One region of the Lysinibacillus sp. CNPSo 3705 genome, then DNA from elsewhere that is predicted to be linked to it. Evidence: riboswitches for the same ligand, from Rfam matches in the RefSeq annotation. Region 1 holds a riboswitch; the other holds the start of a gene.
What was found. Region 1 has a riboswitch for preQ1 ahead of queC (7-cyano-7-deazaguanine synthase QueC). Riboswitches for the same ligand answer to the same signal wherever they lie in the genome.
Positions count from the first base shown of each region.

Region 2: linked by a shared signal. The riboswitch ahead of PVA17_RS17025 (QueT transporter family protein) and the one ahead of queC (7-cyano-7-deazaguanine synthase QueC) in region 1 are both predicted to bind preQ1.

Region 1 is NZ_JAQZSD010000029.1:1,591-18,190, reverse strand. Features, by position in the region: gene speE (polyamine aminopropyltransferase) at 1-839, shown strand, start outside; gene PVA17_RS13505 (leucine-rich repeat domain-containing protein) at 2,330-4,204, shown strand; PreQ1 riboswitch class I at 4,349-4,395, shown strand; gene queC (7-cyano-7-deazaguanine synthase QueC) at 4,623-5,282, shown strand; gene queD (6-carboxytetrahydropterin synthase QueD) at 5,286-5,759, shown strand; gene queE (7-carboxy-7-deazaguanine synthase QueE) at 5,752-6,480, shown strand; gene PVA17_RS13485 (hypothetical protein) at 7,219-7,722, shown strand; gene bioW (6-carboxyhexanoate--CoA ligase) at 7,703-8,434, shown strand; gene bioF (8-amino-7-oxononanoate synthase) at 8,438-9,610, shown strand; gene PVA17_RS13470 (transglutaminase family protein) at 9,734-10,588, opposite strand; gene PVA17_RS13465 (alpha-E domain-containing protein) at 10,650-11,615, opposite strand; gene PVA17_RS13460 (circularly permuted type 2 ATP-grasp protein) at 11,569-13,059, opposite strand; gene PVA17_RS13455 (hypothetical protein) at 13,218-13,631, shown strand; gene PVA17_RS13450 (tyrosine recombinase XerC) at 13,979-14,956, shown strand; gene PVA17_RS13445 (LysR family transcriptional regulator) at 15,029-15,874, opposite strand; gene PVA17_RS13440 (Gfo/Idh/MocA family protein) at 16,092-16,600, shown strand, end outside.
Region 2 is NZ_JAQZSD010000043.1:5,805-22,404, reverse strand. Features, by position in the region: gene PVA17_RS17060 (amino acid permease) at 1-983, shown strand, start outside; gene PVA17_RS17055 (CoA-acylating methylmalonate-semialdehyde dehydrogenase) at 1,008-2,537, shown strand; gene PVA17_RS17050 (aspartate aminotransferase family protein) at 2,562-3,914, shown strand; gene PVA17_RS17045 (FtsW/RodA/SpoVE family cell cycle protein) at 4,079-5,248, opposite strand; gene PVA17_RS17040 (methyl-accepting chemotaxis protein) at 5,871-7,544, shown strand; gene PVA17_RS17035 (L-threonine 3-dehydrogenase) at 7,866-8,819, shown strand; gene trpB (tryptophan synthase subunit beta) at 8,955-10,118, opposite strand; T-box leader at 10,178-10,378, opposite strand; gene PVA17_RS17025 (QueT transporter family protein) at 10,462-10,944, opposite strand; PreQ1 riboswitch class I at 10,951-10,995, opposite strand; gene PVA17_RS17020 (DUF1259 domain-containing protein) at 11,272-11,667, opposite strand; gene PVA17_RS17015 (hypothetical protein) at 11,746-12,000, opposite strand; gene PVA17_RS17010 (ABC transporter substrate-binding protein) at 12,577-13,599, shown strand; gene PVA17_RS17005 (ABC transporter permease) at 13,948-14,976, shown strand; gene PVA17_RS17000 (ABC transporter ATP-binding protein) at 14,969-15,763, shown strand; gene PVA17_RS16995 (nuclease-related domain-containing protein) at 15,898-16,600, shown strand, end outside.

The sequences.
Region 1 (16,600 bases):
AACAATGGAGCGATAACTGTAAATTTTCAATCGGATACAACGAAGAGATTCATAGTGAACAATCTCCGTTCCAAAAAATCGATTTTTATAAAAGTGAAGAGTTTGGTACTTTCTTCACGTTAGACGGTTTGATGATGGTTAATGAAAAAGATGAGTTCGTTTATCACGATATGATTACACACCCAGCATTCGCGACTAACCCAGATATAAAAAAGGTATTAATTATTGGTGGTGGTGATGGTGGTACTGCTCGTGAAGTACTACGATACGAATCAGTAGAAAAAGTAGTTATGGTTGAAATCGATGAGTTAGTATTCCGTTTAAGCCAAAAATACCTTCCAATTACAGCTGCTGGTGTCGAAGAGGATCCTCGTATGAAATTAATTTTCGATGATGGCTTAGCTTACGTTCAAAACGCAGCGGATCAATCATTCGATTTAATATTAGTAGATTCTACTGATCCAATTTCTGTCGGTGAAGGTTTATTTACAACAGCTTTTTATAAAGAATGCTACCGTGTATTAAATGAAAAAGGAATTTTAATTAACCAACACGAATCACCATACTTCACGGAGTATGCAGAAAACATGCGTAAAGCACATAAAAAAATTAAAGGTATTTTCCCAATCGCAAGCGTATATCAATTCCATATGCCAACGTATCCATCAGGACACTGGCTATTCGGATTTGCTTCAAAAGCATTACATCCAATTAAAGATATTCAAGTAGATGCTTGGGACAAATTTACTCTAAAAACGAAATATTATAATACAGATTTACACGTTGGTGCATTCGCACTTCCTACATTTGTGAAAGAAGCACTTGATCGCGATGAATAAACCTTTAAACGTAAAAGCTTACTCTTACGTAAGAGGAATATAAACCAGAAGCTTAAACTTATTGTATAAAAAAGTGAATAAACAAAAAAATTCGCCTTATGGGTTCTGTTTTAAGTACAAAAAGCAAAATCGCAGGGTAAAAAGACAATTAATTAGCATATTAAAAGGTACTGCAAATGCAGTACCTTTTTTGTCCAACTCCAAGTACTCATTTAAGTTTGATTTTTTAATGAAAATATCTGATGAACAAACTCAATCGCTGTAATATGTGAAAAAAGAGAACCAATCGTGTTTGAACTGCTAATTTGGTAAATAATTCAAATCACTTCGACTTAAATCTGGGAGTTTCTCTCAAAGTAAAATTCCTTGTATATTCAAGTATCTAATTTTATCAGAATAATTTTCCTTCGAGGCCATTCTATCATCAATATAAATTACCCTCCAATTTACTCATATTAAGTTCTTTTTTCGAACCATAATAGAAAACAATACTCTAGGTTTACCACTTCTTTCATATTTGTTTTTCCTTTGCGTTAAGTTTTTTTAATTTCATTTAGTAAAAATAATACTAAAGTTGTAACAGTAATAAACAAGAAGGGTATAAAGAATTTAAAATGCCCTGATGTGAATAAGTATAATGTGGATAAGGTTAATGTACCTGCTGAAAAAAATAAAATTCTTTTCGTCTTATCATTCATCTTTTACCTCTCTTTTTATCAATAGAGTACGTAAATGTGAAAGTTATAGAAGGAGCTATTAAATTGTGGCAACATTAAAGTTCTTTCACATTAACATTTTTTGTTAGCTTTAATAGTTAGTATATTCTACTCAAATAGATAAATTCCTTCTTCCGCTAACCTGCCCAGTAAGTTGAATAGTTCCTTCCATTTAAATTATCACATTAACTAATTCGAGCGAAAAGAAGATTAAGTATTCGCATCGTTATAGAAATTTCTATAATGTAGCTTTATTAATGTGATTTGGATACCAAATCGTATGAAAATTGTTAAACTTTATAATGTTTTTTTAAGTTTGTACTAGAAAACAGAACCTGTTAGCCTTATGGGCGACTTTTTTGTAGGTCTTAAGGTAGAAGATAATTAGTATTTAATAGGATTATTACCAAAATGTGTGGTTGATTTCCGTTCCGACTGGGCGCTTTGTTGCTGTCGCTTCGCTTTCGCACAGATAAGAGCATTTGTTGCTGTCGCTTCGCTTTCGCACAGATAAGAGCATTTGGGTCTCGGGCCAACACGATGTTGGTCACGAAGGCGTTATCACAGGATGTGATGCTTTTAGCCTTCGTTCCTCTATTGCTAATCCCCGAGGAGTCGCCCAGTCGGAACGAAGGTCAACTATTTACATAGTAGACGTTTTAACAAAAGTAGTCATCCACAACTTTTGGTGATGAAACATTTAATGGGTATATTGACAATTATTTTTCGGACAACTAAGCTTAATTAAAAGTAGAGCTGGAGAGGGGATTGCCAGTGGAATTCATTAAATTAAATTGTCCGAATTGTAATGGAAAAATTGAATATAGAGAGGGACAATCATTCAAATGTCCTTATTGTGAAACTGAAATAATGTTGAAAGAAAATAAAGTTTATTATGTTGATCAGACGATTAATAATTATTATGGTACAACTTCTGCGCATAAAGATACACGTCCAAAAACGAATTTAAAAGCGCTTTTAATAATACCGATTGTCTTCCTTTGTGCATTTCTTGGCTATTTTCTTTTGAGTGGCAATCAAACAGAATTTGATAAACATAAGGAAATACCTATTCGGAAAATGCCAGAAAGCGAAGTTCTTTTATTCTTTTTAAAAGATATTTTTGATAAAGGTGAAGCAATGCCGTCTAAAGAAGAAATCGCAAGTATCCGTTATTTGAAGGCATACTATTCTGAAGATCAATGGCATTTTGATTACAGTCTTGACGATCCGTTTACAAATAAGCAAGCCAAAATTTCTACCTATATTATTATGGATAAGCTATTAAATACACAAAAAATTGAACAAAAAGATTTTGAAGCCTTTACAGGTTTGACGGTATTGAATCTGATGGGGGATTATGAAATATCACAAAGTGAAAATGTAAGCTTCCGACATCTGGAAGGATTAAAAAGTTATACAGGCCGCTTTAATGAATCATTTAGTAAAATTGCTGACTATTTTAGCGATAAGTCCAATGTTGTAGAGCTCTCTATTCAAATTCGAAGTAATGATGAACTTGCTTTACTATTACAATTTCCTAATCTTCAATCACTTGAAATTTCGTATCACACCGAGGAGGTTACAGATTTCCCACTGCTGAATAAACTGCCGTTAAAATCATTGTCTATAAAATTTGCCAACGATTTGAAGTGGTTGTCGTTATTAACTGATTTAGAGTCGTTAGCAATAGATTATAGTGAAGCAACAGATTTTAGCTCGTTCTATTCACTGAATCAATTACAAAATTTGAAACTTACAGCAGTAAAAAACTTAAAAACGCTTGATTTTATACAAAACATGCCTAATTTACAAACGCTTGATCTTGAAAATATAGATATTACGAATGTAGAACGTCTTAGAAATAAGTCTTCATTGACAAAGTTGCGTTTAGCTTCTCTTTATAAATTAGAATTGCTTGATATCGTGAGCAGCCTGACTTCACTGACCGATTTATCGATAACTGGTTATAGTGGCCAAATAGCACCGATTGTAGCACCCCATTTAACAAAAGCGGAATTAAAAAATACTTTCTTACCCAAGTTAGAGGCACCTGCTTTAAAAGATTTAACTGTTGATATAAGTGGGGGACAGTCGTATTTGAATGGAGCTGAATTATTGAAATACCCACAGCTAGAACAACTTACAGCAATGGAGTCTGGCGATTTTATAGGGATCCGTTCTTTAAATCGTCTACCTAATCTGCAAACAATAAATTTAAAAGAGACCACTTTTTATGAAGAGACGAGTGAGTTATTCAATTTACAGCATGTAAAAACGTTAAATTGTTATGAGTGTAAGTTCCAATTTAATAGTCAAAATTCATTTAGCAACAACAAATTGGAACATTTAACTTTGAATAATGTATCCTTCCGAATAGATAATGGTGATTGGGTACATGAAGTTGATCAGGTAATGCCTTACTTTGTTGGCCTTACAGCTCTGCATTCATTCACTATCCAAGATAGTTCACTACAATCATTGAGTTTTATGGAAAAATGGCACCAAATTGAGGTGCTTCACTTGGAAAATAACGCCATTTCGAATGTAGAGCCATTAGTGAATTTGCCTAATTTAAAAAAACTATATATTTTAGGAAATCAGGTGCAAAATAAATCTGTTCTAGACAATGGAATTATGATTTATTGAGGTAATATGACTATATTGTGAATGAATTAAATCTCAGCAAAGTGATTAGTGTACTATATAACAGTGGTTTTTCCAGAGAAGAAAAATACAATTGACGTTTCATACTATTTTTTGTATTATATTGAAAAGAATGCCCGGACTAGATCGGGAGAGGTTCATAGCAAATACCCTCTATAAAAAACTATGGAAACATGACAATAATGCCATGTCCATATTGGACGTGGCTTTTTTTTTATGTTTTTACTTATGTTTTAATAGAATGATTGGTAATGCCTCTCTTGAAAAGTGTTGGGAAACATTTTACAAGGAGGTTTTTTTATGTTTTACCGAAGTTACCGAAGCCGTAATTGAATTGAACTTTTTGATACTAAGGCACACAATATTCGTTAAAAAAATCGATATAAGGGAGTTTTTCTAGATGAAGCAGGAAAAAGCAATTGTTGTATTTAGTGGAGGTCAGGACAGTACAACTTGTTTGTTCTGGGCAAAAGAACGTTTTGAAGAAGTTGAGGCTGTTACTTTTGATTATGGTCAAAGGCATCGTCTTGAAATTGAATGTGCGAACGAGATAGCTCGGGAGCTCGGAGTTAAGCATCACATTCTAGATATGTCACTCCTGAATCAGCTTGCTCCGAATGCGTTGACACGACAAGACATAAAAGTAGATGACGGAGAAAATGGTGAGCTTCCCTCGACCTTTGTACCTGGTCGAAATCTTCTCTTTCTTTCATTTGCGGGCGTTTTAGCGAGTCAAGTAGGAGCTAAGCATATTGTCACTGGCGTTTGTGAAACGGATTTTAGCGGATATCCGGATTGTCGAGATGTTTTTATTAAATCCTTGAATGTAACGTTAAATTTATCGATGGATGATTCCTTTGTGATTGATACACCGTTGATGTGGCTGAATAAGGCACAGACATGGGAGCTAGCTGATCAGTTTGGGGCACTTGAATTTATTCGGGAAAGAACGCTGACTTGCTATAATGGTGTAATAGCAGATGGCTGTGGTGAATGCCCGGCATGTAAACTGCGAAATAAAGGGCTTGATGAGTATTTGAGCTTCAGGAAGGAGTCTTAAGGCATGTCAGAATTTATAATCGTCGATAAACTCCAAAAAATAGATGAAGATATTCAAAGAAATCAATTGAACTATCATGCAAAGCGTGTACTCATAAGCAAAGAATTTACTTTCGATGCGGCTCATCATTTACACAATTATGAGGGGAAATGTAAAAACCTGCACGGTCATACGTATCGCGTAGTATTAGGACTGAGTGGATACACAGATGAACGCGGTTTGGTGATTGATTTTGGCGATATAAAAGCAATATGGAAACAAAAAATAGAAATTCATTTGGATCACCGTTATTTAAATGAAACGCTGCCACCCATGAATACGACGGCAGAGAACATTGTTGTTTGGATTTACGAAAAATTGACTGAGGCCTTGCTTGATGAACAAAGATATAACGGTGCGCGTGTAGAGTTTATCAGACTATATGAAACTCCGACAAGCTATGCCGAAGCTAGACGGGAGTGGATGGAAGTTGAGTAAGGTACCTGTTATCGAGATTTTTGGACCGACGATTCAAGGCGAGGGAATGGTCGTTGGCCAGAAGACTATGTTTGTGAGAACTGCAGGCTGTGATTATTCCTGTTCTTGGTGTGATTCATCATTTACGTGGGATGGTAGCGGAAAGCATCTTATCGTCCAAATGACAGCAGAAGAGATTTGGTCTGAGTTGAAACGCCTTGGAGGCAGTGGTTTTTCATTTGTCACGATATCAGGCGGCAATCCTGCACTCCATCAAAATTTGGAAGAACTTATTGCGATTTTAAAAGAAAACGACATTAAGGTCGGGGTGGAAACACAGGGAAGTAGATGGCAAAAATGGATGTATGAGATTGATGAACTGACAATCTCACCTAAGCCACCTAGCTCTGGAATGACCACAGACTATTCGATGCTCTCTAATATGTTCGAAAAGCTTAAAAATCGCAACAGTAATCATCATATATCTCTCAAAGTAGTCGTTTTTAATCAAGGAGATTACGAATATGCTAAACAAATTCACCAACGATATCCAATGATTCCCTTTTATCTCCAAGTCGGTAATGATGATCTCACAACGACTGATAATTCTCAATTGATACTCCATTTGTTGGATAACTATCATGCGCTGATTGATAGAGTGATAAACGATGAGGAATTCAGAGATGTCAAAGTACTACCACAGTTGCATACCCTCGTTTGGGGGAATAAAAGAGGTGTATAAATAGTGTGTCGAAATTGTATGATGTTATCATTATTTATTTGACTTCCATCAAATACGTGTTGTAAAAACCTTCAAATCGAAAGGGAAAAGATTATAACTTGGGAAGGTGTGAGAGTATAGGTTAATTTGGCCTATACTTTTTTTGTACGTTCCAACATGTATATAAGCTATAGAGTAAATAGTTGAATCGTGAAGACAGCAGTAGTAACTAGCCAAGTGCAGGTGTTCACATGCCGATGCGGATATAAAGGTTGAAATAAATATGTACAAAAATGCTTGTTTAACCAATTACATTTTTGACTCCCTTTGTATATTACAACTTTACAGGAGTGGCGAGCATAATAGCATCGGCTAGCCATTGATGTAGCTGGGTTCTAGCCTAGCGAATCATGCGAGTAGAGGCTCCGTGTCAAGTTGTAATTATTCACACACTTGTAAAGAAACGTAGTTAATCAGCGAAAGTGTACATGTTTAGACGAGCAAAAATGTACATTATTATTTTGACAATTACATACGGAATCTGAAAAAAGTATCTAGTTTGAGATACACGAACTTCATTTTGTAACCTCCTAGTGATCATTAACAAAACCTCATTTTCACAAATAATAAAAATTCCTACCAATTTATCTACTTTCCTATCTTTATTTGTGTTAACTTAATATTAATGAAGGTTAACTCAAATCGAGAGAATAGGAGGCAATGACATCAAGTATTTAAAAAGTAAGATGGAGGAATAAAATGATTCGAAAGTTTTCTACATATGATCTTGCGCAGATTTCATTGCTAGCTTGTCTTATTATCGTTACAGGCATGTTTAAAATTCCAACAGGTTTTCCTGGGTCTGACTTTCAATTATCAGCACCTATTGCCGTTGCGATTGCAGCGGTATTTGGATTTAAGCGGTATTTTCTAGCGGGGATCATTGCAAGTTTAATCTTATTTTTACTAGGTATACACTCGATCTTAAATGTGGAGATTTCCTTCATTTTTCGATTGACTGTAGGCCTACTTATTGTATTATTTGGGACTTCAATTCCGGTACTTGTTTTGGCAGGCCCAATTGGCACAACGATTGCTAGATTTGGTTTGGCTTTTACGTTAGGAACTCCATTGTTACCGTTAGTAGTTTTGGCTATTCCAGGTATGGTAATCACAGCTGTTAGTGTTTATCCTATAACGAAAATATTACAGACAATAAATAGGAAAGTAGCAGGTAATAATCATGTTAAAAACGTGTTATAGCATTCGCATGCGTGCGGCAGAGAGAAGCCCTGAACTAGGGGAAAAGCATATATCTGGTGGTGAACGGATAGGTAGTAAATCTCAGATAGAGCCAATTGTAAAGCAGTTATTGAACAAAGCAAGTAATCATTCACGTGGTGATGCTGACTTTATACAAATTACCGTTGAAAAAATTGCACATAATCAGATACAGTATTTGCCGCCTTTAGAAATTACCACAGTTGAGGCCGGTTCAATTGAAAAGGCCCATAGTGAGGCAAGAAAGATACTAACCTCCTTAGGTGTTTCGGAGCATGCATTGAATGTTGCTTTTCACCAACTTAATAGTCATCAAAACCTCCGTGGCGCAATTATTTTAAATAGTAAAACCGGCTTACGGCTTGACAATCGGGGGGAGAAGGGTGTTCGAGTATCACGAATCGATTGGCAAGACGGTAATGGGGAGCTGAATGAGCGTGTCCGTGAAGCGTTGGCTCTGGCGACGAAAGTGGCAAATTCTCCGTTTACAATTGCAGAATTATGTTGGTCTGATGATCCAGATTACGTCACTGGATATGTAAGTAATCGTGCCATTGGTTATGTCAGAATTACACCGTTAAAAAGGGAAGGCTGCGAGAGCGGAGGGCGTATTTATTTTGTGTCAGATGAGGTTGAACTAGCATCTTTTATAAACTATTTAGAAAGCGTACCGGTTCTCATTAGGAGGGATTAAAAAATGGATCAGTGGTTTCAGCAGGAACTACAATTAATAGAAGAGAAAGGATTGACAAGAAAATTACGTTCGTTTTCCAATGGCAATGAGAGCGAGATCATCATGAATGGTGAGAAATTTTTGCTTTTTTCATCTAATAACTATTTAGGTCTTGCAACAGATTTTCGGTTGAGAAAGAAAGCATTTGAAGGTATTAGTAAATACGGTACAGGGGCAGGTGGCTCGAGATTAACAACTGGAAATTTCGTCATTCATGAACAGCTTGAATGTGAAATTGCGGATTTGAAAAAGACTGAAGCCGCCATTGTTTTCAGCAGTGGTTATTTAGCGAATATTGGTGTGATTTCGAGTGTGATGAAGGCAGGGGACATAATTTTTTCTGATGCTTGGAATCATGCGAGTATAATAGATGGTTGTCGACTTAGTACAGCAAAGACAATTGTTTATGAACATGCGGATATGGTAGATTTAGAGCAAAAACTAAGGAAATCACATGGAGATGGAAAGAAGTTTATTGTGACAGATGGCGTCTTTAGTATGGATGGTGATATCGCTCCACTTCCCGAAATAGTTGCACTAGCAAAGAAATACAATGCTTACATAATGATTGATGATGCACATGCGACAGGTGTTTTAGGAAATGATGGCCGCGGTACTGCCGATTATTTTGGATTGAAAGATGAAATTGATTTGACAGTTGGCACGTTGAGTAAAGCGATTGGTGCAGAGGGTGGCTTTGTAGCGACGTCGTCCATTGCAAAGAACTATTTACTGAATAGCGCTAGATCTTTTATTTTCCAAACAGCTTTATCTCCAAGTGCAATTGAAGCAGCGCGAGAAGGAATTTCCATTATTCAACATGAACCCGAACGAAGGGAACAATTGCTGAGTAATGCTAAGTATTTACGTTTGAAATTGGTGGAATCAGGTTTTGTAGTTAAAGGAGGGGAAACGCCAATTATATCTCTTCTTATTGGTGATGCCCATGAAGCTATGCGATTTTCTGAGAAATTAATGGATGAAGGTGTTTTTATTCCAGCGATTCGACCACCAACTGTGCCAAAAGGGTCAAGCCGGTTGCGAATTACAGTGATGGCTACACATACAATGGAGCAACTCAATGTAGTCATAAATAAAATTAAGGAAATAGGAAAAGAAATGGGTATTGTATCATGATCAAAAATGATACCTAGATAAATTCTTTTGATATACTGCAAAATTCAAGATTAAAATCATCTTACTAAAACCCCTGATTCTTCTGCTTGGCGTAGAAAATCAGGGGTTTAATTTATACCGTTTTTATAAATGATTCAATGCTTTGACGCTCACTTTAACTGTTAAATCATGTTTCCCACCTGAATAAACGCCTTCAACAGGGCTTATATCGGAATAATCACGGCCGATGCATAAAATAATGTGATTTTCTAACACTTCTACATTATTAGTTGGATCGAGACCAATCCAGCCGATTCCTGGTATCATGACTTCTACCCAAGCGTGGGTTGCAATATCACCGATCAAGGCAGAGTTTTCATCGACGTATAAATAACCACTAACATAGCGTGCTGGAATTCCTTTAGCTCTTAGCACTGCAAGCATGACATGTGTGAAATCCTGGCAAACACCTCGCTTAAGAGAAAAGGCTTCGCTTGCAGTTGTCGTAACATCGGTTGCACCTGGAACGTATTCAAAAGTCGAGTATAAATATTGCATTAAATTTAATGAAAATAATACAGGATTTTCAGCATGACCAATTGCATGATAAACTTCCTCTAACTGATTTTCTGTCATAAACGTAAAATGTGTAAACTTTAAATAGGGTAAATAATGTTCATAAAACAGTTTCGAGTGAAAAATTGTCTGCATTTCTGGTGAATATTGAATGCGATGAATAAATGGTGCACGTTGAATGCTGACAATAGAGGTCGTTTGAATTTCTAGCTCTTGATGCTGCTCAGGTATATAAAATGTGCCAACCGTATTGCCCCATATATCTGTATGCTCACGCGTTAAAGATGAAGGAGTGATGGCAATTCGATAAGATAGTAAGCGCTGACGCTCATCGCCCCTTGGTTTTAAGCGGATTGTATTTAAGCTTTGATCGACTTCAGACTCATATTGAAAAATATTTGTATGTTGAATTTCAAATTTCATTGTGTCTGCTTCCTTTGGATTACTGACTTGCTTGTTGAAAGGGAGCTGTTGTTGATTCCTTTCAAGGTTGTACGCTGGGTTCATATAAATGATAAATTGTTGAAAATGTATTGCCAAAATCAATACATTGACACAATCTTTCCTCCATTAACAAAATAGTTTCCTCTAACGTAATATTCCATAAATCTACATTCATCACGGCAAATAATAAACTCTTTAATGGGGTATGAAGCGCTAAAAATCTTGCTGAAAGAGGGTCGCTGTCTAAACAGATAAAAGCTTCTTCTAATTTTTTTAAGCAAAACATCACTGAACGTGGGAAATGCTTATCCTGTAATAAATATTGCATAACATAGAGTAAATTGGTTTGGCAATGCTTGCGTAAATAAGACTCCGTCGCCTCCGATAAATCGAGTAAAAACGATCCATCCGCTTCTTTTAAAGAGATGGCTATTTCCTTATGTTGCTCCAGTATAATTAAAGCCATACGAATCGTCTTTTCTACACGTTCTAACCATTTCCCAACTTGCATGAAATAAAACGGTAAATCTCGATCCATCGAGCCTTCGATAAGCCCCGTTACCGTCAAAGAAGTCTTACGAACATTTTGTAAAAAAGAGTTAAGGACGATAAGTGGAATTGGTCTTTCACGTTTCAACATGTCTTGCTGTAATGATAAATAAAAGGCATTTTGCAATTCCCAAAGCTCAATGGGTATGCTATCGCGGGTTGTACGGGCGTTTTCTCGAACTGCACGTAAAGTAGCATGGAGGGCGTTGCAGTTATTATTAGAAAAGAGTAGATATTCGATAAGTGGATTGACTCGAATCGACTCATAAAAGGACAAGTATTCTTCCTTCGAGGCACAAATATTTAACACCGCTTCCCAATGATCGATGTATTCATTTTCTTTGCCAGATTGCTCCAACATATTCAACAGCTGTACTTGTAATATATGTGCATTCGTTTGTGATCGTTCACTATATCGTGCCATCCAGTATAGTGCATCGGCTACTCGACTTAGCATATTGCAATTCCTCCTTTAATATCCATGTATCTTTAGCTCCTCCGCCCTGGGAAGAGTTCACGACTAAAGATCCTTCTTTTAATGCGACACGCGATAAACCTCCAGGAAGCACATAAGTATCCTCGCCCTTCATGACATAAACACGCAAATCGACATGACAAGGATAAAATCTACCATCTTGAAAAGCTGGTGCTCTAGACAGGCTAATTGTTGGTTGTGCAATGTATTGAATCGGGTTTTCCAATATTTTTTCTTTAAAAATAGCCATTTCTTCATCACTGGCATGCGGACCAATTAGCATATCATAGCCCCCTGATGCACTAACGTTTTTTATAACAAGCTCTCTCATATGCTCAAGAACCCACCCTCGCTGTCTATCGTCAGCTAGATGATAAGTCTCCACATTACGTAAAATAGGTTCCTCTTTCAAATAGTAGCGAATCATATCCGGTACATAGGCATACATCGCCTTATCATCAGCTACACCATTACCAACAGCATTTAAAATAGCAATATTTCCGGCCTTATAAGCAGCCATAATATGAGGAACGCCAAGTAAAGAATCCTCGCGAAAAACAACAGGATCTAAGAAATCATCATCAATTCGACGATAAATAATATCAATTTGCTCTAGACCGTAGATTGTCTTCTTGTACACCTTATTATCTCGGACAACTAAATCTCGCCCTTCAACAAGCTGAATATTGAGCTGTTGTGCTAAAAAAACATGATCGTAATAGGCCGAATTATACATACCTGCTGTTAAGAGGACAGCTTTAGGTTCTCTATCTGGGTTCATAGAAGGTGGACGATGGGCAAGAAGTGCCTTCTTCATAAAGGCCATTTGTTTGTCGAGTGACTGGATCGTATGTTTAGAAAAAAATTCAGGATACACTTCCTTCATCACAGATCGATTTTGAAAAACATAGGATATCCCTGAAGGATTGCGTAAATTATCTTCTAACACGTAGTAAACGCCATGTTCATCACGAATCAAGTCTATGCCTGCTAAAAAAATATGATTATCAATAGGTACTTTTACACCAAGCATTTCTTTAAAATAATACCGATTGTTTTCAATGAGTTGTTTCGGAATAAGCCCATCCTCAAAAATGCATTGTTCATGGTAAACATCATGTAAAAAACAATTTAAGGCTTTCACACGCTGCTTCATACCAGCTTCTATTACTGCCCACTGTTTATAAGGAATAATAATAGGTATAAAATCAAAGGGCATTGTGCGCTCTGTTCCACCTTGTGCACCATATACGGTAAATGTAATGCCTTGTTTAAGGAATGTTGATTGTGCTTGCTGATATTTTTCATCTAATTGTTCCTTAGTAAAAGCATGGAGCTTATGGTGGAAAGATCGATAATGAGGCTTCGGTTGATTACCTTCGAACATCTCATCAAAAAACATACCAGATTCATAGAACTTCATCATATGGATCGCCCTCCGAATTTAAGTAGTAGAGAAAACGTGTTACACTTAGTAAGAATCAATATCGCCTTGGCGACATTGTAGTAAATAGGTACCAATTGAAAAGGCACCACATCCGTATTCATCTATGAAGATAAATACATATAAAAGGAGCTAATAAAATGACAAGCATTAATTTAATGCAAGCGTATGAGCTAGACAAGCTTTCAAAATTAGAGTTTACTGATGAGGAGATTTTACGCACATTGCAAACAGGGGATGTATCCGTTTGGCAGGAACAAGTACCAAACTATGAATTTTCCGAAACAATGGCACTTTACCAAGAAGGGGAGCAAATTTTCATAGATGCTCTGCACGGAAACTACAGTATCAAATATGTAACTTTGCCAGGCATTAAGCGCTTATTGTATATTCGTTTCCAATTAGAAGAAGGCAAGGATTATCAATTATTAGAAACGGGAATCCAGCATTTAACTTGTGATGAGGATATTATCGCTAAACTTCAACATATGCTATCAACAAACTGGTCTCTAGCCAAACAAGTAGATGGGACGTATAGTATTTTTGTAAAGTAACGATTTTCATACCAAAATCGACAAAAATCCAAATAATACCATGCGTATTGTGAGAAGAATCGACACGTACAGTTACCCATCTTTTTATTTTTCGAATCGTCTCAGAGCATTTAACTCACTAGATTTAAATATTCATTTTTTTTGCTCTTTATGCTTAAAAAATGGAACTTTCATAAAAACTTTTAAAAAGGTGATTTTCTTTCTAAAGAGAATCATCTTTTTTATCGCTCATGGAGAGAACGTTTGTTCCGGGTTGTAAGAAAGAGCACTTTTTTCATTATAAAGTTCCCAAATTTATATTTGGGAACGTTTTTTCGTGGTAAAATAGAGAAAATGGAGGTGATTTTATGGAAATGACGAAGCTTCCTAAAATAATGAGAGATTTCCTTGTTTATTTAACGACGATTAAAGGGAAGTCTCATCGCACAAGAAAAGAATATGAATACGATTTGACTTTATTCTTCCGATTCTACATAGCAGTTCAGCATGATCATGAACTATCAGATTTAACGAAAATCGATATTTCTAGTATTTCTATAGAAGAAATTCGTGAAATGACACTAGAGGATCTATATTTATTTATGGAATATTGCGAGGTGCAGCGAGGGAATTCAGCATCTGCGAGAGCGCGTAAAGTAGCAACGTTAAAATCATTTTTTAAATATCTAAAAGGGAAACGACGTCTACTAGAGGAAAATCCGGCAGATGAATTAGAAACGCCAAAAATAGGACGGAAAAAGCCTATCTATATGAACATGGAGGAAGCTACGCAATTTATCGATGGCATCCAGCCAAATCGTGCTTCACCGAGGAATTATTGTATGATGATGTTTTTCTTAAATTTAGGGATTCGTGTGACAGAGCTTTGTCAGCTAAATAGGTCATCTATACAAGGTCGCTATTTAACGGTTGTTGGTAAAGGGAATAAGGAGCGGACAGTATATTTGAATGATAGCTGTATCCAGGCACTTGCAGACTATGAAAATGGTAGAAAGACAGCATATAAAGGAGGGGGAGAAGAGCCTCTTTTCGTCTCACAAAAGGGAACTCGCTTCACTCGGCAAACCGTTGCAAAAATCGTTAAACAAATTAATCAGCAATCAGGACTTCAAAAAGAACGCCTGACACCACATAAGTTACGGCATACATCTGCGACAATGATGTATAAATCAGGGGCAGATATTCGAAGTCTCCAGCATATACTTGGCCATTCAAGTGTTGCAACGACACAAATCTATACGCATATTGAAGATGAAGAGCTACAACATGTACTCGAAAATAATCCGTTCAATATTGTTCGAACTAGAGAACTTCACATTGAATAAAACAAAAGCCGATTATCCTTACTTGCAGGAGTCGGCTTTTGGTTCTCTTTTCTATTGTTAGCTTCCATTTCATCAATAAGAATTTGTTAGCTCAATAAACTGTCTTTCAATTGGCGTAAACTCGTGATGTAACCGAGTAATTAAATATAAATCAACGAATCTAAAGGTTGATGGTACTTCTAAGTATTGTTCAATGTTGTATCGACTTGCTATACGTTTAGAAACTAACGTAATTCCCATGCCCATCATGGCAAATTGTAACAAAGTTTCTGGATCTCCCACTTCAATTATTTCTCCCTGCGTAATAGCTAAATTCTTACATATGTCTCGCAATATTGAAAGATAAAAACAGTTATCAGATAGCACAAGTAAGTTTTTTTCACATATATAATCCTCGAAGATTGTACTCCGATCAATACCTTGACCTATGATAACCATTTCTTCAATAGCAACTTTTTTATACTTTATATGATTATTTTTTAATGTACCAATTGTATAGGCTAGATCAATTTTCCCTTGCAGAATTTGATTTTCTATATACGCTGTTGAACCTGTTTTTAAGGTTACCGATAAATTAGGGTATGTTTGATAAAGCTTATTTAAAGCTTGTGATACTTGAGTTCCTCCCATTGAAATCATCGTACCAACTCGTAGTTTTTCCTCATGTTTTTTCATCATATTTTCTGTTTCTTCCCAAAAAAACAATATTTTCTTAAATTGATAATATAATTTTTCTCCATCTTTTGTTAGTGTTACACCTTTAGAATTTCTCATAAATAATTGTTGATTATAATGATTTTCTATTTTTTTAATTTTTGCCGTCATATTTGATTGTAGGTGATTCAATTTAGCGGCAGCAGCTGATATACTTTTCAATTCTGCAACTGACACAAATGCTTTCATGTTTTCAATATCCATTTCTATTCACATCCATCAAAAAAAGTGATAAGACCATCATTAATAAACATTTAAAATGATGTCTTGTTGTCATTATACTTTGTATAAGGATATAGAGAAACTTATTAATGGAGTTTGTCATTCCTAACTAGTCTTTATTTTGAGGGGGAGTCTTAGTAGCTTGTCGCTTCGATTTCGCTACAAATATATTACTACCAGTTAATAGGAGGTATAGTTAATGAAAAATAAAATTATCAATGTAGGGATTATAGGTGGATCTTTGAATAATCAATGGGCAAGTCAAACGCATATTCCAGCACTAAAGAACAATCCTTTCTACAACATAACAGCAATTGGAACTTCCAATATTGTTACTGCCGAAAAAAGTGCTAAAATTCTGAATGCACCTCATGCTTTTACAAACTATAAGGAATTAGCACAATCGAAAGATGTTGACTTAGTAGTTGTAAGTATCAAAGTCCCTCATCATTATGATGCTGTACTAGCAGTATTAGAAGAAAATAAACATATTTATTGTGAATGGCCACTAGCTATTCATACGCATCAAGCAGAAAAAATGGCTCAATTAGCAGAAGAAAGACATATTCATCACGCAATTGGACTACAAGGTAGGCAATCTCCAGAAGTTAACTATGTAAAACAAGCCATTCACCAGGGGGATATTGGTAAGGTTATTTCCTGTACTATGCAAGTTGCAACACAAGGAAAAGGTGGCATAACAGATGA
Region 2 (16,600 bases), on a different contig from region 1:
AAGCTTTTGGTGAATTTGAATATTGGTTCTCTCTTATTAAGGTTGCAAGTATAATAGCTTTCCTAGCACTTGGTGCATTTATTATCTTTGGAATCGCACCTAATTTTGATGCGGTAGGTACTGCTAATTTAATCGGTGAGGGTGGCTTTTTACCGAATGGATTCGGTGCTGTCCTGATGGGTGTAGTCATTGTTATTTTCTCCTTTATGGGCACAGAGATTGTTGCGATTGCAGCAGGGGAATCTGACGAACCGTTAGCAGCGGTGACAAAAGCTACAAATTCAATTACTTGGCGTATTTTGATTTTCTACGTTGGGTCGATAACGGTAGTTGTCACATTATTACCTTGGCATTCCTCAAGTATTTTAACGAGTCCCTATGTAGCAGTATTGGATTACATCGGTATTCCCGCAGCTGCGCAAATCATGAATTTTGTTGTCTTAACAGCGGTTTTATCGTGCTTAAATTCCGCGCTTTATGCGACATCTCGAATGGTATTTTCTTTAGCGGAGAAAGGGGAAGCCCCGAAAGCATTTTTGAAATTAAATAAAAAGGGAGCACCTGTTAATGCCATATTAGCAGCGACATTCTTCTCTTATATTGCCGTTATTATGAATTATGTTTCACCAGATAAAGTATTTATGTTTTTACTTAGTTCATGTAGTGCAATTACGTTGATTCTTTACTTAATCATTGCTTTTTCACAATTAAAAATGCGACGGAAAATTGAGAAAGAAAATCCCGAACAATTAAAAGTGAAAATGTGGTTATTCCCCTATTTAACGTATTTCACTATATTAGCTACAACAGCATTACTGATCGCTATGTTCTTTATTGAATCAATGCGTTCGCAAATTTTATTTACATGTATTGTAGTAGCGGTCGTGATGATTTTCTATTTAGTTACACAAAAGAAAAAATGGTTAAAACCGGTAGAGAAAGCAAGTTCTATTTTCCAAAAGGAAGAATTGGATCTTGAATAATGATAACTAAGGAGTGGGGAAATTATGACAGTTCAACAAAAATTGAAAACGCTTACGCATTTTATCAATGGTGTTGAAACAGCAGGTACTAGTGGTCGTTTCTCGGAAGTTTATAATCCAACAACAGGAGAGGTCATTGCGCAAGTTCCGTTAGCGACTAGAGATGAGGTAAAGCAAGCTATCCAGCTAGCGAAAGTAGCATTCCCTGCATGGAAAAAGACATCGATTGGTAAACGGGTGGAGGTTTTGCATCGTTTCCGTCAGTTGTTAGTTGAAAGACAAGATGAGCTCATCGAAATAATTTGTGAGGAAAGTGGGAAAACGAAGGAAGATGCTAAGGGTGAAATAGTTCGTGGCATTGAATCTGTAGATATGGCAATAAGTGCCCCGCAAATGCTGAAAGGGGAATACTCGGTTAATGTAGGCGGCGATATTAATGCCTTTTCTGCAAAAGCTCCACTTGGAGTTGTTGCAACAATTGCTCCATTTAATTTCCCTGTTATGGTCCCGCTGGCGATTACAAGTATGGCAGTAGCGGTAGGAAATGCAGTTATTTTAAAACCGTCTGAGCGTGTGCCAATCTCGGCCTTATACTTAAGTAACTTATGGAAAGAGGCAGGACTGCCAGATGGAATTTGGACAGTCGTGAATGGTGATAAAGTGGCGGTTAATGAACTGCTGGAAAATAAAGAGATACAAGCCATTTCATTTGTTGGATCAACACCTGTTGCGGAGTATATTTACCAAACAGGAACGAAGCACAATAAACGAGTTGCTGCATTTGGTGGCGGCAAGAACTTCATGATTGTCATGCCAGATGCAAACCTAGAGCAAACAGCTAATGCCTTTTTAGGTGCAGCGTATGGAGCGGCGTCTCAACGTTGTATGGCTATTTCAGGAGCAATCGTCGTCGGGAAAGATACTGAACAACGCTTTACAGAGATAGTAAAAGAGAAAATCCTAAAATTAAAGGTTGGCCCATATACAGATGACGAGGTAGACTTTGGCCCAGTTATTACGCAGCAATCAAAAGATACCATTCTTCGATATATCGACGGTGCTATTACAGAAGGAGCTAATCTTGTGACGGATGGTCGAAATCCGAAAATATGTGAAACATCTAAAGGCTTTTATCTTGGTCCGACATTGATAAATAATGTAACGCCAGAAATGACTATTTTTAAAGAGGAGGTTTTTGGCCCTGCACGTATTGTTGTAGGCGTTGAATCCTTACAAGAAGCTATTGATTTAATTAATAATCACGAACTTGGGAATGGTGTCACGATGTTTACGGGTAGCGGCTCGGCAGCGCGCAAATTCCAAGAAGAAATTGAAGTAGGTATGGTAGGCGTTAATGTTCCGATTCCGATTCCAGTTGGCTATCACAACTTTGGAGGATGGAAGCGCTCTAAGTTCGGTGAAGGGCATATGTTTGGGCCAGACCAAGCACGATTCTTTACGAAAGCGAAAACAATTTCTGAACGCTGGCCTGATGAAACAGAGGATACAACAAGTTCATTTGCGTTCCCAAGCAATAACGATGTAAATAAGTGAAAAAACATGAAGGGGTGTATAGATATGGTTCAAGTAAATCTTAAAAGTGATATTTTAAAAAAAGATGAACAATATGTATGGCATTCAATGAAACCCTATAATCCACAAGCAACATATGTAGTAGAAAAATCAAATGGTGCAAGGATTGTTGATACAGATGGCGTTGAATACATCGATGCAATGGCAGGATTGTGGTGTGTAAATGTAGGTTACGGTCGCAAAGAATTAGCAGATGTAGCACATGAGCAAATGATGAAAAATGCATATGCTCCTTTATCGCAGGGACATTTACCTGCAGTTGAACTGGCTGAAAAGATTAATGAAATGCTTGGTGGAGATTATGTTATTTTCTTCTCTAATAGTGGGTCAGAGGCTAACGAAACTGCGTTTAAAATTGCGCGTCAGTATCATCAACAAAAAGGGGAAAGCTCTCGCTATAAAATTGTTTCTCGCTACCGTGCATATCACGGAAGTTCTTTTGGTGCATTGGCTGCGACAGGGCAAGCGGAACGAAAATATAAATATGAACCATTATCTCCTGGCTTTATCCATGTAGCACCACCTGATCAATATCGGGAACATGAAAGTGATACACTTGCCCCAACAGAATTAGCAAGCGTCAAGGCTGTAGATAAGACGATGACGTGGGAGCTAAGTGAAACAGTAGCCGCGATGATTTTAGAGCCAATTATTACAGGTGGGGGAGTCATCATGCCTCCGGAGAACTATTTAAAGGGCATTGAAGAAGTGTGTAAAAAACATGGAGCTTTAATGATTGTAGACGAAGTAATTTGTGGCTTTGGTCGAACAGGTAAGCCATTTGGATTTATGAACTACGGTGTTAAACCTGATATTATTACGATGGCAAAAGGAATTACAAGTGCCTATTTACCATTATCAGCTACAGCGGTAAAACGGGAAATTTATGAGGCATTTACCGAGTCAGATGCATACGGTTATTTCCGCCATGTCAATACATTTGGCGGATCACCAGTCGCATGTGCGGTCGCATTGAAAAATATTGAGATTCTTCAGCAAGAAGCATTATTTGAAAGATCTAGTGAGGTTGGAGCTGCTACTCTGCAAGCACTTCAGCAAGCATTGAATAATCATCCGAATGTTGGGAATGTTCGCGGCAAAGGTTTATTAATTGGCATTGAGTTAGTTTCAGATAAAACGTCGAAGGAGCCTTTACCAATAGATAAAGTAAATGCTGTTATTGCTGCATGTAAGGCGCAGGGTGTTATTATCGGTAAAAATGGTGCCACTGTTGCAGGCTTTAATAACGTATTAACATTATCTCCACCACTTAATATCGTACAAGAGGATCTTGATACAATTATAAAAGTTGTCATTGATAGTATTCATAAAATTTAAATGTAAAGCTGTCTCAAAAGTCGTAGTAACACTTTTGAGACAGCTTTTTGATCTTACAGCATAAGAAAGGCTAGGCGCACTATGAGTATGAATAAAATAACTCCTGCCAGAAATAGTAATAATAAAATTCTCTTTTTTAAAGTATCATTCATACGAGCCTTCACCTACTCTTTTGTTGTTTTAAATATGTAGCCGCTATAAGAATTATAGATAATTAGCACAATGCCCATTAACATGAAATTTGATATGAGGGAACTACCGCCATAACTTAAAAATGGCAAAGTCATACCTGTTACAGGTAAAAGTCCAATTGTCATACCGATATTTTGCGTAATTTGGAAGGCTAATAAACTAGCAATGCCAGCTCCCATCAATGTCATAAATGGGTCCTTTGCTTCTACTGTAATGAGAACAATACGGTAAATAACAAAAAACAGAAGAGTAATGACAAATGCCCCTCCAATGAAGCCGAACTCTTCAGCGATGTTGGCAAAAATGAAATCGGTATGCTTTTCTACGACATAGACATTATTTTTCATGTAACCTTTTCCAGTAAACTGCCCTGTACCAATTGCTGAAAATCCCTGCCTTGTTTGAAAAGATGAGTCAGGATATTCATGTGGTTGCAACCAGCCATAAATTCGAGAAATTTGATGCCCTGATAATTTATTTAAAATTTTATCTGTAAAAAAATCATTAAACTTTACATAAAGAATAACCACTACGCTGAGAATTGATACCGGAATGGCTGTAAAGAGTATAAGTAATTTTTTTTGTATACCTGAAAAGAAAATCATCGGTATAATCATCGACATATAAAGCATGACCATGCCCGTATCTGGTTGCTTGTAAACAGCAAGCGTAGGTGGAAGAGTGATAACAGCGATGATTAAGAGTAGTCGCATATCCGTTAAAAAGGTAGGGCGCTCATATTTCTCTCGATGTGCAACAATAACCTTACTGACTACGATTAAAAACGCGAACTTTAAAAACTCTGACGGCTGAATAGATCCTAAAACTGGGATTTGGTACCAGCGTTTTGCTTCATTTATAGTCCGAGCTATACTTTCTGGTGCAATAAATAAGCCAAATGTTAATAAGACCATCGCCCAATAAAATGGCCAGCCAATCTTTTTTAGTTGCTCGATATCAAGCTTTGCTACTCCAAACATAATTAAAAATCCGATTAGGTAATAAAAAAATTGCTTTGTAATAAACGAGCTTGTATACTGCTCAAACACCGTGCTACTGGAATGAACAAAGAGACAACTAATAATACCGAGCAATGCCAAGCTAATAACTAAACTTTTATCTAATTTATTAAACTGTAACATTCACACACCTCCCTTTTGAGTAATTTTGCCTTAGCGGCCGCTTCGCTTTCGCGCAGAAACAATCGCCGCTGCCGCTCCGCTTTCGCGCAGAAACAATTGCCGCTGCCGCTCCGCTTTCGCGCAGAAACAATTGCCGCTGCCGCTCCGCTTTCGCGCAAAAAACAATTGCCGCTGCCGCTTCGCTTTCGTACTAAAAACACTTAGCAGAAGCTTGATAAACCATACTATTAATAGACAACGATAGGAAATTCAGAAGGTTGCAAGTTAAATGATTATTATGATTATTAAAAGTTATAACCAATTTTGCTATTTTGTTAATTTTACATTTGGAGTGAATTCGTAGGGTTACTAAGATAACGTTTGATTTAGATACGGAAGAAAAGCAGTGGGAGGTTACGGGCAAAGCGAAGCTCTTCATCAGGTAATTTCCGAATCAAACTGGTATGTCCCTAAAGGCATTTATGGGGACTAATATCATGTTACCTCGAGGGGAATATGCGCCGATTATATTAGGAGTAATGGGATTATTTTCACAACATTTCGTGTAATCTTTACAAAAACATAACACTGGCTTTAAATCTTCATACTATCATTATTGGTAAGAGTTGGAGAAGGAGCCGAGATGATGCATTTTTTTCGATACATAATGGTGAAGGACAAGTTACTTATACTGATGATAGTTTGTGTACTATCAAATGTATTGCTAGGTATTTTTAGTGTTGATTATTTACGGAAAATGTCATGGCATGCAAGTGAAAGCTATACTGAAGGACTTGTACCGATCGGATGGTTAAATAAACTAGAGGAATCACAACGACAATTAGATTATTTAGTAGATTCAGCCGGAGCTTATCAAGAAATGACTGTCATTTTAAAAAACGCTGAGCAGCCTTTAGAACATTTAGTAAGTCTAGAAATCGATAAAAAGATGAACCATCAGATGAAGAAATTTAAAACTTTACTAGCACAGCAGGTAGAAATGATCAATAACTATAAACAATTGGGCCAAAAAGAACAGCAACAATTTTATGGTCAGTCTTATTTACCTGTAAGCCAGCAAAGTCATTCATTATTAGAAGAAACTCAAAGCTATTTAGTTCAGCGGGCTAAAGAACAGCAACAGGCATACCAGAAAGATGTGCAATTTGGTTATTGGCTATTAGGGGGAGTATGTTTATTTGTTGTTCTGTTAGTAATCTGTATAGGTTTTGTAGCAACAAAAGCTGTGAATATACCAACGCGTCAATTGAAGTCATTATTAAAGCGTGCGGAGCAGGGAGATTTCACAGCGAATGCCAGTTATGTGGCGCAGGATGAGCTGGGCGAGGTAGTATTGTCTTATAATCAGATGACAACAGAGGTGAAAAGACTACTTCATACAGTATCAAAAAGTGCACATGATGTTGAAGAAATGACTGGGAAACTGCAGGAATCCTCCGAAAAATCGTCTAACACGACGCACAAAATTGCAAAGGATGTACAGTCTATTTCAGATTCAACTGCTGCTTCTACTAAAAAATTAGCTTCGAATACAGCATCTCTAGAGGAAGTGCTAAATAATGTGCAAGTAATATTAGAAAAAGTGCAGGTTGTTGAAAATTTTGCTCATAAAACTGCGAGTGATGCAGAAAGTGGTACGGAAATTGTACAGGCGAATTTAACTCAAATACAGGCCATTAAACGCGCAGTTGAACAATCGAATACAGCCATTTTTAATCTTGTAGAGAGAGCAGCTACAATCGATCAAATGGTTGAAGTAATTGAAAAAATTACTGCGCAAACAAACCTTCTAGCCTTAAATGCATCTATTGAGGCTGCTAGGGCAGGGGAGCATGGTAAAGGATTTGCGGTGGTAGCCAATGAAGTTCGCAAGCTTGCAGAGCAAACCGTTCTTTCAACCCAAACGATTACGTCCATTGTACAAAATATTCATTTAGATTCCAACTATGCTGTGCAAATGATGGAGGGTGTGTTAGTCGCAACTGAAAAGGGAGTGCAGGTTACAGGAGATACGGCAACAAGCTTCGATCATATTTTAGAAAAAGTACATACAATGAAGCCATATATAACGGAAGTATCTACAACTATTCAAGAAATTGCCAACCATACGAAAAAGGTTAGTGAAGACGCGGTAATGTTAACTTCATTTTCTGATACGAATGCAGCATCCACTAAACATGTAGCTACATTAACAGCCGATCAATTAACCGCACAGCAGCAATTCCATGATTATATTAAAGAGCTACATAAGGTATCAAAAGTTTTACAAATAGCCGTAAAGCGTTTCCGTATTTAATAACAACAAAAGGATCTTCTTTGTCAACAAAGGAGGTTCTTTTTTTTGAGTAGTATTAAACAAAATTTATATTGCTTGAATGTACACCTGAGTTGTACATATGTATTTTATATGTTTTTCTAGCACAATATTTTATAGGTCTCATATACTGTTGGTGAAGGATTCTTTGCTCTGTTTTTTAAAATTGAAAATATTGTGGTTGTATTTTTAATATGAACACTTTATAATGAAATTCATCAGAAGTGTTATTAAATCAATGTTTGGTTATATATTATTGTACCCTCGGAGAGTACAATTGTTCACAGGTGGAGGTTTGGAGAAATGGAAAAGATAATGGTTACAGGAGCACTAGGTCAAATAGGTTCTGAGCTTGTAGAAAAACTTCGTGGTATTTATGGAGAGGACAATGTGTTGGCGACAGATATCCGGAAGCTTGAGCATTCTAAAGGTCCATTTGAAGTATTGGACGTGACGGATGGACAAAGAATGCATGATTTAGCGAAAGATTTTGGTGCAGATACAATGATGCATTTAGCGGCGTTATTATCGGCAACAGCAGAAAAAAATCCTTTGCTAGCGTGGAATTTAAATATGGGCGGTTTAATGAATGCGTTGGAGGTTTCGCGTGAATTAAGCTTGCAATTTTTTACGCCGAGCTCAATAGGCGCATTTGGTCCATCGACACCAAAGGATAATACGCCACAGGATACATTACAGCGTCCAACAACAATGTATGGGGTAAATAAAGTTGCTGGTGAGCTGTTATGTGATTATTATTTCAATCGTTTTGGTGTAGATACTCGCGGTGTACGCTTCCCTGGGTTAATTTCATACGTAACTCCTCCTGGAGGCGGTACAACAGACTATGCGGTAGAGATCTTCTATGAGGCGATCGAGCAAGGGAAGTATACATCTTATATTCAAGAAGGTACGTATATGGACATGATGTACATGCCAGATGCATTGCAAGCTATTGTAGATTTAATGGAAGCCGATAGTAGCAAACTAATACATCGCAATGCCTTTAATATCACTGCAATGAGCTTCGAGCCATCTGAAATTGCGGCGGAAATTAACAAGCATTTGCCACATTTTCGTATGAATTATCATGTAGACCCGGTTCGTCAAGCGATTGCAGATAGCTGGCCAAATTCTTTAAATATCGAAGCCGCACAAAAAGAATGGGGCTTTAAAGCACAGTATGATCTAGCAAAAATGACAGTTGATATGCTAGATAAATTAAAAATTAAACTACAGACAAAAGCCTGTTCTTAAATAAAAATTCCTAAAAGTGGACGAAGAATTTAGTTTTCTTCGTCCTTTAGTGTTGGATATCTTTATGAATGCTGGCCGATTCCAGATGTAATTTAAAAGAGCGATTTCCACAAAGGGAAGTCGCTCTTTCGCTTTTTATCTACTTAACATTTGAAATACTTGTTCTACGTCTTTGTCTCCGCGGCCAGAGATATTGATAATAATGCTCTCTTCCGGTGATAATGCTGGCGCAAGTTTTAGTGCATGAGCAACTGCGTGGGAGCTTTCTAGTGCCGGAATAATTCCTTCAACCTTTGACAGCACTTGGAATGCTTCAAGCACTTCTTCATTCGTCACCGTTACATATTCTCCACGACCAATTGTTTTTAAATAGCTATGCTCTGGACCAGCTCCAGGATAATCTAGTCCAGCAGCAATTGAATACGTTGGTAGTGGATTGCAATCTGCATCTTGCAATACTAAACATTTGAAGCCGTGTAATTCACCGGGTGTTCCTTCATTTAATGTAGCTGCCTTATCGGGTTCAATGCCGATGAGGCGAACATTTTCATCTGCAATATATTCTGCAAACGCACCGATCGCATTACTGCCGCCACCGACACAAGCAAGTACTGCTGCTGGTAGCTTGCCTTCTTTTGCTATAATTTGTTCACGACTTTCACGGCTAATGACTGATTGGAAATGCTTGACCATTGAAGGGAATGGGTGAGGTCCTACAGCAGAACCTAGTAAATAAAAAGTCGTCTCATAGTTTTCCACTAAGTCAGCAAATGCTTCATCTACAGCATCCTTTAGTCGCCCTTGACCTTTATCAACAGCTACTACCTTTGCACCAAGAAGCTCCATACGGAAGACATTTAATGCTTGACGCTTTGTATCCTCTAAACCCATATAAATGGTGCAATCCATTCCGAACATTGCACAAGCCGTTGCTGTTGCTACACCATGCTGACCCGCACCTGTTTCGGCAATCACACGATTAGCACCCATGCGCTTTGCTAATAAAATCTGTCCGAGGACGTTATTAATTTTATGTGAACCTGTATGGTTAAGATCTTCACGCTTTAAATAAATTTTTGCGCCGCCTAATTGTTTTGTTAAATTTTCAGCAAAATAAAGTGGAGATTTGCGCCCAATATATTCATGGAAATAATAATCTAGCTCTTTATTAAAGTCTTCATCGTCTTTATATTTTTGGAAGTTTTCATCTAAAATATTTAATACATTTTGAAGTTCAGCAGGAACAAAGCTACCACCAAATTCACCGAAATATCCTTTTTTCTCTACTACTATACTCATCTTCTCTCGACTCCTCTTCTCTAATTTTCCCATAAAAAAAGTCACTACAATCCTTCTGTAAAAAGGACGAGTAACCGTGGTGCCACCTTCATTCGCATATATTGCGCGCTTTCGTACTCCGGTAACGGGGAGTAAATTCGTCCTCACATTTGATGAGACTGCTCCAAAGCCCATTCGCAAGTATGTACTACTGATTTGCACCAACCATCAGCTCTCTTTAAGTACGCCCGCTTGCTACTATTCTTTTTCTTAGCATTTATTGAAAAGAATTGTAAAGTATTTTCAGAATGTTGTCAAGAATAACAAGGAAATAAAAAAAGACGAATCTATTAAGATCCGTCAGTTAAATTAAATTTTTGAAGTTTAAGCGTTTATTCAATGTATACATAATCGGTGCACCGATCGCTAAGACAACAAATTCACCTGTAGCAACAGTTAACCATGTCCAGAAGAATGGTAATTCTAGTGCAATGTTCAATTCAAAAGCAATGATGAACATTGTGCAAGTAAATAATAATGTATTAATGACTAAACGTGCCCAAATATTTTTAACAAATTTACAAATAAGAATGAACAATCCAAGAGTAATCGTCGAATGGGCTACGCCAAAATACAAATCGATAATGCCGTTTGGTGAAAATAGATTGGAGATAAATACACCAATAATGATTCCGAAGGCAAAGCGTGGATTAAACGCAACTAGATGATTAAACATTTCTGATAGACGGAACTGCACCTCTGTAAAGCCAAATGGGGCGACTAACAATGTAATAGCGATGTAAAGAGCTGCAATTATGCCACTCGTTGTTAAAAATTTCACTTTCATATACATTTCTCCTTAGTTTTTTTGCGTGGGATGGTTACGAACCACGTGAAGCAAATGCAATCATATCAATGTTCATGCTTATTTGTAAATAGCAATGAGTAAAAAAAACGCAGAAATTCATAGTGCTAAAGGTAATATTTAGCCCTTGTTCGTTGTGCTCATTAGTGGGGATTAGAATTTGGAATCCATAAGAAGAGGGCTTGTACAGTTGCTTCATTACAGATGGAATGAATGAAACTGAACTATAGCTGAGAAGCAACCGTGAACATTAAAAACGGTCATAGTAAAAAGAACTGTTCTAAGCAGTTCTTTTAACAAGTGTAGTTTTCAGTAGTTTTTTAAAACACTAAATGCTTGAGCAAATTTTTGGGCGAAGATTAATGGGGGCTCTATTGATTGAAAATGAACGTATAAAATTACTGGATCTGAATATATCCAGTGATTATGGACGGCACTAATAATTAAATTATTTTCTGAAAGTACCTTAACAAATGGTGTTAATTCTTCTTGAAGTACTACAACTTCACCTAAGTTAAGTGCATTTCCGTATATATCGAGTGATTCGAACGTTATTCCAGCATGAAGTGCACTACGACTTGGGCGACCTTGAATCGTAACAGTAAGATTTCGATTAAGTTTTACGGAACATACACCATGTTCCATAGAAGCCTTTCCGTTGGCAATCTGAGCAAATTTTGTACACATATCTTGAAAGCTTTGCATTTAGACACCTCTGCTTTTTTAAACTTCTATTCTGAGGATGCCTTGGTGCTAAAGAAGTAGGAGGTCTCTCGTTGGGATTTATTCATCTAAAACATTTTTAATTTCTCCTATTTCAAAAATGATATCGTCAAGTTGTTTTTTGAATTCATCTGTATATTCTAGTTCTCCATCTAAATCTTTTGTATATTCCAAGGCATTTAAGGCAAAATCTAGAGCAAATGCAAATAGACTGTCACAAAGATTAGAGATGATTGAGTCAATATCCTCTATATTTCCATTTTGTTTCTCTTGTGAATAAGAAGGTTGATTTAAATCGGTTTCTTCATTGTTCATGGTATTCCTCCTTTTTGAAAGCAGCATTCGTCTCATTTGCATCATATGCATTAAGTGTAAAAAAGGAGACTGAAATGTGGAGATCAATGTAGTTAGCAACAAAATGTAAACATTAAGGGAGAGTGATTTTATTCAGCCATCCAAGGCATTACTCAAACGCACGTTTACTTCCCGGATATCCCGCTACCCTAAAGTAGTCAGTTAGTAGATATCTTATAGAAGTAATAGTGAATAAATATAATAATTTGACAGCCTGACATTTATTTTGGGGAATATCGGGTTTTTAGGTTTTATACAAATTACTTGAAAAATCAATAGCAGAAAAATAACTTCGCGAAATTTGTCAAAAAAACTTTTGTTATATTAGAAAAAGAAATCAATTTATAGAAATAGTGTAGTTTAGTGGTTTAAAGTGACAAATTAAGCGAAAAAATAAAATATTTTGTGAAGATTAATAGTCAGAACATTCATAATGTTATTGACGAACCTATATAATAACGATAATATAGCGATAAGTTCACACTTTGTTTGGATAAAGTGTGATAAATATTAGAGATAATATTGGGGGGATTATTTGTGAAAAGCAATTTAAGAAAGCTTTCGTTCCTGTTATTTGGATTAGTTTTAATGCTTGCTGCTTGTGGTAACAGTGGATCTAGTTCATCAGACTCGAAAGAGAACGACAAGAATAATGCAAGTGAGAGCAGCAATGCAGATGACAAAACATTTAAAATTGGGATTACTCAAATTGTTGAGCATCCATCTTTAAATGCTGCAACTGAAGGTTTCAAAAAAGCAATTGAAGAATCTGGCTTAAAAGTTGAATACGATCCGCAAATAGCACAAGGAGATAATAGTCTTAATACGACGATTGCAAACAATCTAGTAAGTGCCAACGTAGATTTAATCTTTGCTAACTCTACACCATCAGCACAAGCGGCGGCGACAGCTACTAGTGATATTCCGATTGTCTTCACTTCTGTAACGGATGCTGTTGGCGCACAGCTCATTGAATCTATGGAGAAGCCAGGGAAAAACGTAACAGGAACGATTGATTTACATCCTGAGACTATTTCAAAAACAGTAGCATTCTTAAAGGAACTAGGTGCGAAAAAAGTAGGTATGGTTTACAACGCTGGTGAGCAAAACTCAGTAGCACAAGTAAAAGAAGTGAAAAAAGTTATGGCTGAGCAAGGCCTAACAGTAGTTGAGGCATCTGCGGCAACTTCGGCAGAAGTAAAACAAGCTACTGAATCATTAATTGGTAAAGCAGATGCATTCTATATCATTACTGATAATACAGTAGTTTCGGCTCTTGAGTCTGTCATTGATGTAGCAAACTCTAATAAATTACCACTAGTTGTAGGAGAGCTTGACTCAGTAGCACGTGGTGGCTTAGCTGCATATGGTTTTGAATATTATGACATCGGTTATGAGGCAGGGCAAATGGCTGTGAAGATTCTAAAAGGTGAAGCAACACCTGCTGATATACCAGCGCAATACCCACAAAAATTAAAACTATTAATCAATAAAAAAGTAGCGGATGATTTAGGGATTAAAATTAAGGAGTCTTGGGGTGCAGAGCTGTTAGAAAAGTAATGACGACATGATTATCTTATCGAACGAAGCGGGGGAGAACGAAAACTGCCCCCGCTTTATCTACTTTTTAGAATATTATGAGGAAGGATTAGCGCTATATATAGTTACGAGCGAATAGAGTACATTGCATTAATCCCAATTATGGTGGGGTAATCCTTTCTAGTTTCATCTTATTAGAATACTAAAAATTATGGTTCATATTGAAAGTTGATTGGAGTAGGGCTAGGCGACTCCTTAGGAAGTAGCGATAGAGGAACGCAGGCTTATCGGACGCCCCAGAAATCAATCTCAAGTTATGATGTTGAGCGAAATTATATTTATTAAGAAATTATTAGGAGATGATGAACTATGTTTTTAGCAATATTTGGCGCGATGGAGCAAGGGATCATCTATGCAATTATGGCACTTGGTGTGTATTTAACATTCCGTGTGTTAGATTTTCCAGATTTAACGGTTGATGGAAGCTTTGTAACAGGGGCAGCTACAGCAGCGACAATGATTATGCTTGGCTACCACCCAATCTTAGCAACTTTAGTGGCAATTGTTGCTGGATTTATTGCTGGATGTATGACAGGAATTCTTCACACAAAAGGAAAGATTAATCCTCTATTATCGGGAATTTTAATGATGATTGCTTTGTATTCTATTAACCTACGCATTATGGGATCAACTGCAGAAAATACGATAGGTCGTCCGAATATTCCACTATTAAATTCAGAGACTTTATTTTCAAAGTTTCAAGCGTTTTGGAGTAATTTAGGAATCGATACTGCTTTAAATAACCTATTAAAAGGCCTCGGCGTTCAGCAACTACCTTCAACATGGAGTACGATAATCGTAGTTTTAATCATTACGATTATCATTAAGTTCATTGCAGACTGGTTCTTAAAAACAGAGGTTGGATTGGCTATTCGAGCAACCGGTGATAATAAGCGCATGATTCGTAGCTTCTCGGCGAATACAGATACACTTATAATTTTAGGGCTAGGACTTTCTAATGCACTTGTGGCATTTTCTGGAGCTTTAATCGCTCAATATTCAAAGTTCTCAGATGTCAGTATGGGGATTGGGATGATTGTGATTGGTCTTGCATCTGTTATTATCGGTGAAGCAATTTTCGGTACAAAAACGATTATGCGCACAACTCTCGCTGTCATTGCTGGAGCGATCATTTACCGCATTATTTTAGCATTAGCATTACGAGTAGATTTCCTTGATTCAGGAGATATGAAATTAATAACGGCTATCATTGTTATTATAGCGTTAGTTTTACCACAATTTATCAATAAGGGTAAGGAACGAAAACGAAAGGTGAAGCGTGCAGCAGAGAGAACACACGTAAAGACGGTTGAGCAGGGAGGGAAGCGCCTTGCTTAAATTAAACGGCATTAATAAGATTTTTAATGAAGGTACGCCTGATGAAAAAATTGCACTCGCAGAAATTAATTTGCATTTGAAGCCAGGGGATTTCGTTACAATTATCGGCAGTAATGGTGCTGGTAAATCGACCATGATGAATATGATTTCTGGCGCGCTAACACCAGACTTTGGCACGGTATCAATTGATCAGAATAAGGTTACTACTTTGCCAGAATATAAACGTTCCCACTTTATCGGTCGAGTATTCCAGGATCCGATGGCTGGTACAGCACCAACAATGACGATTGAGGAAAATTTAGCATTAGCTTACTCACGTAATAAGAGTAGAGGCATGCGCTTCGGTGTTGATAAAAAGCGTCGTGAATTTTTCAAGGAATCGTTAGAGATGTTGGGTTTAAATCTTGAAAATCGATTGTCTGCAAAAGTGGGCTTACTTTCGGGAGGGGAGCGTCAAGCTTTGTCACTTTTAATGGCAACATTTACGAAGCCTTCGATTTTATTGCTAGACGAGCATACTGCGGCACTTGACCCATCTCGTGCAGAGTTAATCACACGTATTACGAAATATTTAGTTGAGAAAGACAACTTAACGACATTAATGGTCACGCACAATATGCAACAGGCATTAGATTTAGGAAATCGACTGATTATGATGGATAAAGGTCAAATTATTTTAGAGGTCGGCGAGGATCGGAAGCATGAATTAACCATCCCGGATTTAATGGCAGAGTTCGAACGCATCCGTGGAGAGAAAATGAACTCAGACCGTGCGCTACTAGGATAATAATATAAAACGCTCATACCTAGGTGTGGGCGTTTTTTCGTTGGATGTCGATGTTTTTTAGAAGTTAATAAAAAACTGAAAATTTAGTTAAGTTAAAAGAAGTGCATTATAATCTAACTAAAGGAGGTGAACTTATGTTACTGAAAAAACGGGAAGTTTCATCGAAGCAACGCGTGTTAGAAATGATTGAGAGGCGATTACCGAAATCTCACCCTAAAACTACTTACTATCAAGATATGCTCAATAGAACAAGAGCAGGGTATGCAGGTGAGCAACGAGTAGATCGAGAATGGCAAAGTATTTATTTAGAGCAAACGCATTATTTATTACACGATGTTGCGCTTAAGGATGAAGGTGGATCCATACATCAAATGGATACATTGTTGATGTCGCAGAATTTTATTTTAATAGTGGAAATCAAAAATATCGTTGGGCGTGTAGAATATATGAAAGATAACCATCAATTTATTCGAATTACGTCTGATGGCAGAGTAGATGGCTTTAGAAATCCCTTTGATCAAGTGAAGCGCCATGCTAGGTTTTTGCGTCGGCTATTTCAAATGAGCGGTCATCATATAGCTATTGAATATATAGTCATTTCTGCAAATCCGAATATGATTATGGCGTCGACTTTCTTGTCGCAGCCAATTATTCATGTAAGTGGTTTGGCAGAAAGGATATATAACCTGTTCAAGCAGCATCAACAAGTCTGTCTAAGTGAAAAAGATTTGAGAGAATTATCGGCGCATATTTTAACGAGGCACAAACCAATTCAATGGACCCTAGATATTAAAGTGGGTGAATTGAAGAAAGGTGCACTATGCTCTCATTGTCATT